2 regions of the Streptomyces sp. NPDC053493 genome follow, and region 2 is predicted to be linked to the other one. Evidence: riboswitches for the same ligand, from Rfam matches in the RefSeq annotation. Region 2 holds a riboswitch; the other holds the start of a gene.
What was found. Region 2 has a riboswitch for ZMP and ZTP ahead of glyA (serine hydroxymethyltransferase). Riboswitches for the same ligand answer to the same signal wherever they lie in the genome.
Positions count from the first base shown of each region.

Region 1 (5,257 bases), on a different contig from region 2:
CGACGTGGTGGTGTCGGGTGCGGTGGCGGACCTGATGCTGGTGTGCGCACGGCGCGTTCCGCCGCACGACGAACGGGTGACGGTGACGGGCGATCGGGCGCTGTTCGATCACTGGCTGGCCCACACGGCGCTCTAGCCGCCGGGTCCGCTCAGGCGCGACCCGTCCCGCCCTGTTCCGGTCCCCCGCCCGGGTCCGGCCCGTCCCGCCCGGTTCCGGCGCGTCTCGCGCACCGCACGGGGGCGGCCGCGTCACTGCAGCGGCGCGGTGAGGTGCCGGCCGGTGGCCGAGGGCGCGGCGAGGCTGCAGGTCACCGTGTCGTCGCCGAGCAGAAAGCTGGTGCGGTACGGGTACTGGACGAAGGTCGTCCAGCGGGTGCCGAGCGGCTGCTCCGCCGCCTTGGCCCGCAGCCGTGGCCGGCACAGGGCCGCCGCCGCGTCCCGTACCGCCCGGTCGTCGGCGAAGGAGCCGGTGAGCCGCAGCCGGGCGACTACCTCGGCGTCGTGCGGCGTGTCGCAGGCCCGGCGGACGACGGTGCCGGGCGCGTCGCGGTCGATGTCGAAGCAGTCGCCGACGCGCAGCCTGTCGTACGGCGTGCCGGCGGGAGCCGCCGGTGTGCGGCGGGTGGTGGGTGTGGTCCGCGGCCGTGGGCTCGTCGTGCCGGGCCCGGCGGTGCCGGCGCCGGGCGTGCCGGTGGACGGGGCGCCGCCGGTGTGGTCCCGGCCGGTGCGGGGCGCCGGGCCGCGGTCCCGGGTGGGCGTGGGCAGCGGTGAGGGGCTCTCGCCCTGGGCCGACGGCTGCTGTCCCCGCGTACCGGCGGACGTGCCGTCCGTACCCGCGCCCGTGTTCGTACCCGCCCCGGCGCCCGGCGGCGTCGGCGTGTCGGACCCGGCGGCGGCCGGGAGGGCGGGCGTGGCGCGCGGGTCGCCGCCGTCGGTGCCGCCGCCCACGGTGAGGGCGACGGACAGCGCGACGAGCGCGGCGAAGGCGGAGACCGGCAGGACGACGACGCCCGGCCGTCGCGGTGGCCGGGCGTCGCGGGACGGGGAATCCGTCGGCGGGCGGAGCATAGGAATCAGGTTCACCCGTCCGCGCGCGTGTGGCGAGCGATACCGGTGAGTTCGGACCCGCTCGTACAGAACCGTGACAATCCCGCGGCTCGTACGAGACCCGGTACCGGTCGCCCCATGACTACCGGCCCAGGTCCAGACCCAGCTGGCGCTCGGCGGCGTCCACGGTCTGGGCGAGCAGGACGGCGATGGTCATCGGGCCGACGCCGCCCGGGACGGGAGTGATGAGGGAGGCGCGCTCGGCGGCGCTGTCGAAGTCGACGTCGCCGACGTTGCCCGGGTTGTAGCCGGCGTCGATGACGACGGCGCCGGGCTTGATGTCCTCGCCCTTGATGAACCGCGGCTTGCCGACGGCGGCGACGAGGATGTCGGCCTCGCGGACGGCGGCGGACAGGTCGGTGGTGCGGGAGTGGCAGTAGGTGACGGTGGCGTCGCGGCCCAGGAGGAGCAGGCCGGCCGGCTTGCCGAGGATGGCGCTGCGGCCGACGACCACGGCCCGCTTGCCGCTCGTTTCGACGTCGTAGGCGTCGAGCAGGCGCATGATGCCGCCGGGCGTGCAGGAGACGAAGCCGGGAAGGCCGAAGCCCATGGCGGCGAAGGACGCCATGGTGACGCCGTCGACGTCCTTCTCCGGGGCGATGGCCTCGAAGGCGGCGCGCTCGTCGATGTGCGGTCCGACCGGGTGCTGGAGCAGGATGCCGTGGACCTCGGGGTCCTCGGAGAGCGCGGTGATCGCCGCGACCAGCTCCTCGGTGGTCGTCTCGGCGGGCAGCTCGACGTGCCGGGACCGGATTCCGGCCTTCGCGCAGCGGTTCTGCTTCATCTTCACGTACGTGACGGAGGCCGGGTCGGCGCCGACGAGGACGGTCGCGAGACAGGGAGTGGTGCCGGTGCGGCGGGTGATGTCGGCGGCGCGGGCCGCGGTCTCCTCGACCGTGCGGCGGGCGAGCGCGGTGCCGTCCATGAGGCGTGCGGTGCTGGTGGACATGGGCCACTCCTGGGCGTCGAGGAGGAACGGTGGATCGCCCAGGCGCACGGCTGCGACACGGTCGCGCGCGGTACGCGCGTCCGCCGGGCCGCTCCCCGGTGGTGATCCACCTCAAGCGCCAGTCACGGCCCGGGCTCCACTCTACGTGACGGGTGCGGGCCGGACGCGGGGCGGGTACCGGCCAGGACGGGCGGGCGGGCGCGTCCGTGCGCTTGTCGGCGGGATCGGGGGCGCACCACGATGACGTCCTCGGGACGGACGACCTCGACGGGGAGGCCGAGTTGAGCGATGCCAGCCGTGCGCCGGGCACCGACACGGGCACCGGACCCAGGAGCGGGACCGGGCGTGGGACCGGCTCCGGGGCCGGGGCCGGGCGGCGCGGGGCCCGGCCGGACGGCCCGGCCGCGGTCCGTCCTCTGGTCGCCGACTCCTGGCGGCGTTCCGTACGGGCGCGGGTGAGTCCGGAGGGCGCGGCGCCGGTCGAGCTGGACGAGGAGGAGCTGGCCGGGCACCGGGAGGAGCACCCGCTGGCGGCGGCGATGCCGGTGATCCGGGAGCTGATGGGCGCCGACGCGCGGGACGGCGAGCATCTGCTCGCGGTCTGCGACGCCGCGGGCCGGATGCTGTGGGTGGAGGGGCATCCCGGGACGCTGCGGAAGGCCCGCGGGATGAACTTCGTGGCCGGCGCGCGCTGGTCGGAGGCGGCGGCCGGGACGAACGCGCCCGGCACGGCCCTCGCCGTCGACCGCCCGGTGCAGGTGTGCGCGGCGGAGCACTTCCGGCTGCCGGTGCGGTCCTGGACCTGTGCCGCGGCGCCCGTGCACGACCCGCACAGCGGGCGGCTGCTCGGGGCGGTGGACATCACCGGCGGGGACGGGCTCGCACATCCGCACAGCCTGGCGTTCGTGCAGGCGGTGGCGCGGGCCGCCGAGTCGCAGCTCGCCCTGGTGGCGCCCGCGCCGGCCGCCGGCCGGCCGCGGCTGACGGCGCTCGGCCGGGACGAGGCGTTGCTGCATCTGGGCGCGGGGCGGCGGCTGCGGCTGAGCCGCCGGCACAGCGAGATCCTGGTGATCCTCGCGCAGCGGCCGGACGGCGTCGGCGGCGACGAGCTGCTGACCCTGCTGTACGAGGACGAGTCGGTCACTCCGGTCACGCTGCGGGCGGAGCTGTCCCGGCTGCGGAGCCTGCTCGGGCCGACGCCGCTCGGACCGGACCTGCTCGCCTCCCGCCCGTACCGGCTGACCCTGGCCGTGGAGGCGGACTTCGCGAGGGTGGACCGGCGGGTCGGTTCGGGGGCGCTGGCGACGGCGCTCGGGGAGTACGCGGGTCCGCTGCTGCCCGGTTCGTGCGCGCCCGCGGTCGTACGGCTGCGGGAGCGGCTCGCCGGGCGGCTGCGGGCGGCGCTGGTGGAGCGGGGCGATCCGGGGCTGCTCGCCGACTGGGCGTACAGCGTGTGGGGCGAGGACGACGTGGTGGTGTGGCGGGCGCTGGCCTCGGCTGTTCCGGCGGCCGAGGCCCCGGCCGTACGGGCCCGGCTCGCCGCGCTCGACGCCGAACTGTCCGGCGGCGCAACGGGGTTGCAACGTCCTGGCGCGCACCATCGGCGGTGAGCGCGGGCCAGGGACGGCCGGCGCGGCCCGAGGGAGGACATGCCCATGACCCGTTACGCCGCACCCGGGACCGAGGGTTCGCTGATGTCGTACGCGGCCCGCTACGACCACTGGATCGGTGGTGAGTACGTCGCCCCGGCGCGCGGGCGGTACTTCGAGAACCCGAGCCCGGTCGACGGGCGGCCGTTCACGGAGGTGGCCCGCGGGACCGTCGAGGACGTGGAGCGCGCGCTGGACGCGGCGCACGCGGCGGCGCCCGCCTGGGGCCGCACGTCGCCGGCCGAGCGGTCGCAGGTCCTGCTGCGGATCGCGGACCGGATGGAGCAGCATCTGGAGGCGCTGGCGGTCGCCGAGAGCTGGGAGAACGGTAAGCCGGTCCGCGAGACGCTGGCGGCCGACATCCCGCTCGCGATCGACCACTTCCGCTACTTCGCGGGCGCGCTGCGGGCCCAGGAGGGCGCGCTCAGCCAGATCGACGACGACACCGTCGCGTACCACTTCCACGAGCCGCTGGGTGTGGTCGCCCAGATCATCCCGTGGAACTTCCCGATCCTGATGGCGGTCTGGAAGCTGGCGCCGGCGCTCGCCGCGGGCAACGCGGTCGTCCTCAAGCCGGCCGAGCAGACGCCGGTGTCCGTCCACTACTGGCTGAGCCTGGTCGCCGACCTGCTGCCGCCCGGTGTGGTCAACATCGTCAACGGCTTCGGCGAGGAGGCCGGCAAACCGCTCGCCTCCTCCCCGCGGATCGCGAAGATCGCGTTCACGGGCGAGACGTCGACGGGCCGGCTGATCATGGGTTACGCGGCGGAGAACCTCAAGCCGGTGACACTGGAACTGGGCGGCAAGTCCCCGAACATCTTCTTCGACGACGTGTCGGCGGCGGACGACGACTTCCTCGACAAGGCGCTGGAGGGCTTCACCATGTTCGCCCTCAACCAGGGCGAGGTCTGCACCTGCCCGTCCCGCGCCCTGGTCCAGCGCGGCCACTACCACGCGTTCCTGGAGGCGGCGATCGCTCGTACGGAACGCATCGTTCCCGGCCACCCGCTGGACACCGGCACGATGATCGGCGCCCAGGCCTCGGCGGAGCAGCTGAAGAAGATCGTGTCCTACCTGGAGATCGGCCAGCAGGAGGGCGCCAAGATCCTGACGGGCGGTCAGCGCATCGAGTACGACGGTGAGCTGGCGGGCGGTTACTACGTCCAGCCGACCGTCTTCGAGGGCGACAACCGCATGCGGGTCTTCCAGGAGGAGATCTTCGGCCCCGTCGTGGCCGTCACCTCCTTCGCCGGCTTCGACGACGCGATGCGCACGGCCAACGACACCCTCTACGGCCTGGGCGCGGGCGTCTGGACCCGCGACACCACCACCGCCTACCGCGCCGGCCGCGCCCTCCAGGCCGGCCGCGTCTGGACCAACTGCTACCACGCCTACCCGGCCCACGCGGCCTTCGGCGGCTACAAGCAGTCGGGCGTGGGCCGTGAGACCCACAAGATGATGCTGGACCACTACCAGCAGACGAAGAACCTTCTGGTCAGCTACTCGCCGAAGAAGCTCGGGTTCTTCTAGAGCAGTGAAGTCCATCGTCTGA
Region 1 is NZ_JBITXS010000012.1:165,871-171,127, forward strand. It holds gene ACIGO8_RS28935 (maleylpyruvate isomerase family mycothiol-dependent enzyme) at 1-136, shown strand, start outside; gene ACIGO8_RS28940 (hypothetical protein) at 250-1,068, opposite strand; gene ACIGO8_RS28945 (bifunctional 5,10-methylenetetrahydrofolate dehydrogenase/5,10-methenyltetrahydrofolate cyclohydrolase) at 1,190-2,056, opposite strand; ZMP/ZTP riboswitch at 2,086-2,192, opposite strand; gene ACIGO8_RS28950 (GAF domain-containing protein) at 2,338-3,666, shown strand; gene ACIGO8_RS28955 (aldehyde dehydrogenase family protein) at 3,712-5,235, shown strand.
Region 1: linked by a shared signal. The riboswitch ahead of ACIGO8_RS28945 (bifunctional 5,10-methylenetetrahydrofolate dehydrogenase/5,10-methenyltetrahydrofolate cyclohydrolase) and the one ahead of glyA (serine hydroxymethyltransferase) in region 2 are both predicted to bind ZMP and ZTP.

Region 2 (5,257 bases):
GGCGGTGGCGGCGGAGGAGCACGAGCGGAGAGGACGGCTGCTCGCGGCGCTCGACGGGCTGGGCGAGGAGCAGCGGCAGGTGGTGGTGCACCGCTATCTGCTGGAGCTGGACGAGGCGGAGACGGCCGAGGCGCTGGGCTGGCCGCGCGGGACGGTGAAGTCCCGGCTGAGCCGGGCGCTGAAGAGGCTGGGGACGGAGCTGAAGGGAGGTGACGAGCATGGCCGGGGATGACGGAGGGCTGCCGGAGGAGCTGCGGGACCTCGGGCGCGCGCTGAAGGTGCCGGACGTGGACGGGACGACGATGGCCGAGCGGGTGCTCGCCCAGCTCCTGGCCGAGCGGGTGCCGGTCCCGGAGCCGGTGCCGGAGCCGCCGGGACGGGCGTGGCTGCGGCGGCGCTGGAAGGCACTGGTCGCCTCGCTGTCGGGGCTGCTGATGGTCGCGGTGCTCACTCCTCCGGTGCGGGCCGCGGTCGTGGACTGGCTGGGCTTCGGCGGAGTCGCGGTGCGGTACGTGCCGGAGGCGCCGCCCGCGCCGGGCGTCGCGGCCGGGGTGCCGGGCTGCCCGGCGCCGGTGGGTCTCGCGGAGGCGGCGCGCCGGGCCGGCTTCGAGCCGCTGATACCGGCGGCCCTGGGCCCGCCGGACGCGGTGGCGGTGACGGGGACGGAGCCGCGCGGGGTGATCGGCCTGTGCTGGCGGACGAAGGGCGGCGGCGTGGTCCGGCTGGACGAGTTCCCGGCCCGGCTCGACATGGGCTTCGCCAAGGAGGTGCGGGTGCCGCCGGAGTGGGTGTCGCTGCCGGACGGTTCGGAGGCGTACTGGTTCGCCCGTCCGTATCTGCTGACCTTCCCGCTGACGGACTCCTCCGGCGCGGCCTGGACCCATTCGGTCCGCCCGTCGGGCCCCACGCTCCTGTGGACGAGGAGCGGAGGCGCCCTGACCCTCCGTCTGGAGGGCCCGGCGGACCGCGCGGAGGCGATACGCATCGCGACGTCGGTGCCGTGAGCCGCGGGCCCGCCGGCCGCGCGGGCGGCCGGGCGGGCGCGGAGGCCGCGGGCGGACGGCGGACGCCGCGGGCGGGCGGGCGACCAGCCGGCCGGCCCGGCAGACGGCCGGGTGGCTGGCCGGGCGGCCCGGCAGACAGCCGGGTGGGACGCTCCGGGGCGGGAGGCGGCGGCCTCCGCGCCCCGGGAGGGGCTAGGCGGGGAGGCCGGGGGCCGGGTAGGCGGACATCAGGTCGGCGACCTCGGCGCGGATGACGGCGAGGGCCTCCTCGTCGCCCTTGCCGGCCGCGGCGACACCGCGGTCGATCCAGTCGGCGACCTGCGGCATGTGCGAGACGTCCAGGCCCCGGGAGGTGAGGGAAGGAGTGCCGATGCGGACGCCGGACGGGTCGAAGGGCTTCCGCGGGTCGTAGGGCACGGTGTTGTAGTTGACGACGATCCCGGCCCGGTCGAGGGCCTTGGCCGCGACCTTGCCGGGGACCTCCTTGGGAGTGAGGTCCATCAGGATCAGGTGGTTGTCGGTGCCGCCGGAGACCAGGTCGAAGCCACGGGCGAGCAGTGCCTCGGCGAGGGCCTTGGCGTTGGCGACGACCGCGTGGGCGTAGTCACGGAAGGAGGGCTGGGCCGCCTCGCGCAGGGCGACGGCGATCGCGGCGGTGGTCTGGTTGTGCGGGCCGCCCTGGAGGCCCGGGAAGACCGCCTTGTCGAGGGCCTTGGCGTGCTCCTCGCGGGACATCAGCATGGCGCCGCGCGGGCCGCGCAGGGTCTTGTGGGTGGTCGTGGAGATCACGTCCACGTGCGGGACCGGCGACGGGTGGGCGCCGCCGGCGATCAGGCCGGCGATGTGGGCGACGTCGGCGACGAGCACGGCGCCGCACTCGCGGGCGATCTCGCCGAAGGCGGCGAAGTCGATCGTGCGGGGCAGCGCGGTGCCGCCGCAGAAGATCACCTTGGGGCGCTCGGCGAGGGCCAGCTCGCGCACCTGGTCGAAGTCGATGAGGCCGGTGTCCTGGCGTACGCCGTACTGGACACCGCGGAACCAGGTGCCGGTGGCGGACACGCCCCAGCCGTGGGTGAGGTGGCCGCCCATGGGCAGGGCCATGCCCATCACGGTGTCGCCGGGCCGGGCGAAGGCGAGATAGACGGCGAGGTTGGCCGGAGAGCCGGAGTAGGGCTGGACGTTGGCGTGGTCGACGCCGAAGAGGGCCTTGGCGCGCTCGACGGCGAGGGTCTCGACCTGGTCGATGTTCTGCTGGCCCTCGTAGTAGCGGCGGCCCGGGTAGCCCTCGCTGTACTTGTTCTGCAGCACGGTGCCGGAGGCCTCGAGGACGGCGGCGGAGACGTAGTTCTCGCTGGGGATGAGCCGCAGCGTCTCGGCCTGGAGCCGCTCCTCGGCGCCGACGAGCGCGGCGAGCTCGGGGTCGGCGGCAAAGAGGGCGGGATGGTGCGGGGCGGGAAGGGTCATGGCGTGTGTTCCTCCGGGCAGGGGTCCCGGTGCGGATGCCTGCGGCACCACACGGGACCGGGAATCTCCGTGTCCCGTGATGCCCAGGCGGGCGGCATCTCGTGTGGTCTGCCGCGCACGGCTCCCCCGGGGTCGGTTCCCCGTACGCCAGTCGCCGCGCGTGTTTCCAGAGTAGCGGGCGCGCCGTCACACAGGTTTCCCCGTCCGGCATCCGAGCGACGATAAGAAAGGGAGCCACACCAGCCCCAGGCCGCAGGACGAACGGAGATCCCGTGTCGAAGACGCAAGACGAGATCGCTGCCGCGGACGCGCACAGCGCCCACAACTACCATCCTCTGCCCGTGGTCGTCGCCTCCGCCGAGGGGGCGTGGATGACCGATGTCGAGGGACGCCGGTTCCTCGACATGCTCGCCGGGTACTCGGCGCTCAATTTCGGCCACGGCAACCGGCGTCTGATCGATGCCGCGCGGACGCAGCTGGAGCGGGTGACGCTCACCTCGCGCGCCTTCCAGCACGACCGCTTCGCCGACTTCTGCGCCTCGCTCGCCGAGTTGTGCGGCAAGGAGATGGTGCTGCCGATGAACACCGGGGCGGAGGCCGTGGAGACGGCGGTGAAGACGGCCCGGAAGTGGGGGTACGAGGTGAAGGGCGTGCCGGACGGGCACGCGAAGATCGTCGTGGCGGGCAACAACTTCCACGGCCGCACCACCACGATCGTCAGCTTCTCCACGGACCACGAGGCGCGGGACCACTTCGGGCCGTACACGCCGGGCTTCGAGATCGTGCCGTACGGGGACCTGACCGCGCTGGAGACGGCGGTCACCGAGAACACGGTGGCGGTGCTCCTGGAACCGGTCCAGGGCGAGGCGGGCGTGCTCGTGCCGCCGGCCGGCTATCTGCGCGGGGTGCGGGAGCTGACGGCCCGGCGGAACGTGCTGTTCATGGCGGACGAGATCCAGTCGGGTCTGGGCCGCACCGGGAAGACCTTCGCGTGCGAGCACGAGGGCGTGGTGCCGGACGTCTACATCCTGGGCAAGGCGCTGGGCGGCGGCGTGGTGCCGGTGTCGGCGGTGGTCGCGGACCGTGACGTGCTCGGGGTGTTCCGGCCGGGCGAGCACGGGTCGACGTTCGGCGGGAACCCGCTGGCCTGCGCGGTGGCCCTGGAGGTGATCGCGATGCTGCGGACGGGCGAGTACCAGCAGCGGGCGACCGAACTGGGCGAGCACCTGCACGCGGAGCTGGGCCTCCTGGTGGGCGGCGGCGCGGTGGAGGCGGTGCGGGGGCGCGGCCTGTGGGCGGGCGTGGACATCGTGCCCGCGAAGGGCACGGGCCGGCAGATCTCGGAACGGCTGATGGAGCGCGGCGTCCTGGTGAAGGACACCCACGGTTCGACGATCCGCATCGCGCCGCCCCTGGTGATCAGCAAGGAGGACCTGGACTGGGGCCTGGAGCAGCTCCGCTCGGTGCTCTCCGCCTGACGCCGCCGCCGGGACCGCGGGCCGCGCCTCCGGCGCCCGGCTCGTGGTCCCGGCCCGCGGTTCCGGTGCGGGTCCGGCCCGCGGTCCCGGTCGGTGGTCCCGGTCCGCGGTCCCGGTGCGACCGCGTGCGTCAGAGGATGACGTGCGGGATGAAGCGCGCGTACTCGTCCGTGATCAGGCCCGCCGACTCGCGGATGCCGAGCCCGGCCGCCTCGTCCCCGACGGTCCACGCGCCGAGCACCACCCGGTTGCCGTCGAAGTCGGGCAGCGGGGCGAACTCCTGGTAGCAGACGGCCTCGTCGCCCGGCACGGCCGGCTCCGCGCCGGGCTCGTGCACGGTGACGCCCGCGCCCTCGCGGCCGAGGAGCGGCTTGGCGACGTAGCCGGGCCCGCCGGCGGCGGCGAGTTCGCGGGGCCCGTCGAGATAGGCGGGCAGCAGGTTGGGGTGGCCCGGGTGGAGCTCCCAGAGGATCGCGAGGAGCGCCTTGTTGGAGAGCAGCATCTTCCAGGCGGGCTCGATCCAGCAGGTGGTGCCGGTCCCGCCGCCGTTGTCGAGGGTGTCGAGGACGTGCGGTCCGAAGCGGTCCGTGGTGAGCCACTCCCACGGGTAGAGCTTGAAGCAGGCGCGGATGAAGCGGAGCCGGTCGTCCACGAAGCGGCCGGAGATCCGGTCCCAGCCGATCCGCTCGACCGACAGCGCCACGGTGTCGAGGCCGGCCTGCTGGGCGGTCTCGCGCAGGTAGGCGACGGTCATCAGGTCCTCGCCGAGCTCGTCGCCGTCGGAGTGGACGAAGTGGACCGGGCTGCCGGGCGGCAGCAGCCGGGCCTGCCGCTTCCAGGCGTCGACGAGGCGTTCGTGGAGCGAGTTCCACTGGTCGGCGCCGGGGAAGCGTTCCTCCATCCAGAACCACTGCGGGCTCGCCGCCTCCACCAGCGAGGTGGGCGTGTCGGCGTTGTACTCCAGCATCTTGGCCGGGCCCGTGCCGTCGTAGCGGAGGTCGAAACGGCCGTAGATGGTGGGCAGTTCGGCCCGGCGCCGCCAGGACTCGGCGACCCGGGCGGCGAGCCGGGGGTCGGTGATGCCCAGATCGGCGAAACGATCCTTCTCGACGATGTGCGCCGCCGCCTCCAGGCACATGGCGTGCAGCTCCTCGACGACCTCCTCCAGGGCCTCGACCTCGGGCAGGGTGAAGGAGTAGTAGGCGCTCTCGTCCCAGTAGGGCCGCAGCGAGTCGTCGGGATAGCGGGTCAGCGGATAGATCAGGCCCTGCTCCTCGACCGTCTGCTGCCAGCCGGGGCGGGGCTCGATGG
Region 2 is NZ_JBITXS010000001.1:923,014-928,270, forward strand. It holds gene ACIGO8_RS04155 (RNA polymerase sigma factor) at 1-232, shown strand, start outside; gene ACIGO8_RS04160 (hypothetical protein) at 219-1,004, shown strand; gene glyA (serine hydroxymethyltransferase) at 1,197-2,468, opposite strand; ZMP/ZTP riboswitch at 2,543-2,633, opposite strand; gene rocD (ornithine--oxo-acid transaminase) at 2,741-3,946, shown strand; gene ACIGO8_RS04175 (glutathionylspermidine synthase family protein) at 4,077-5,257, opposite strand, start outside.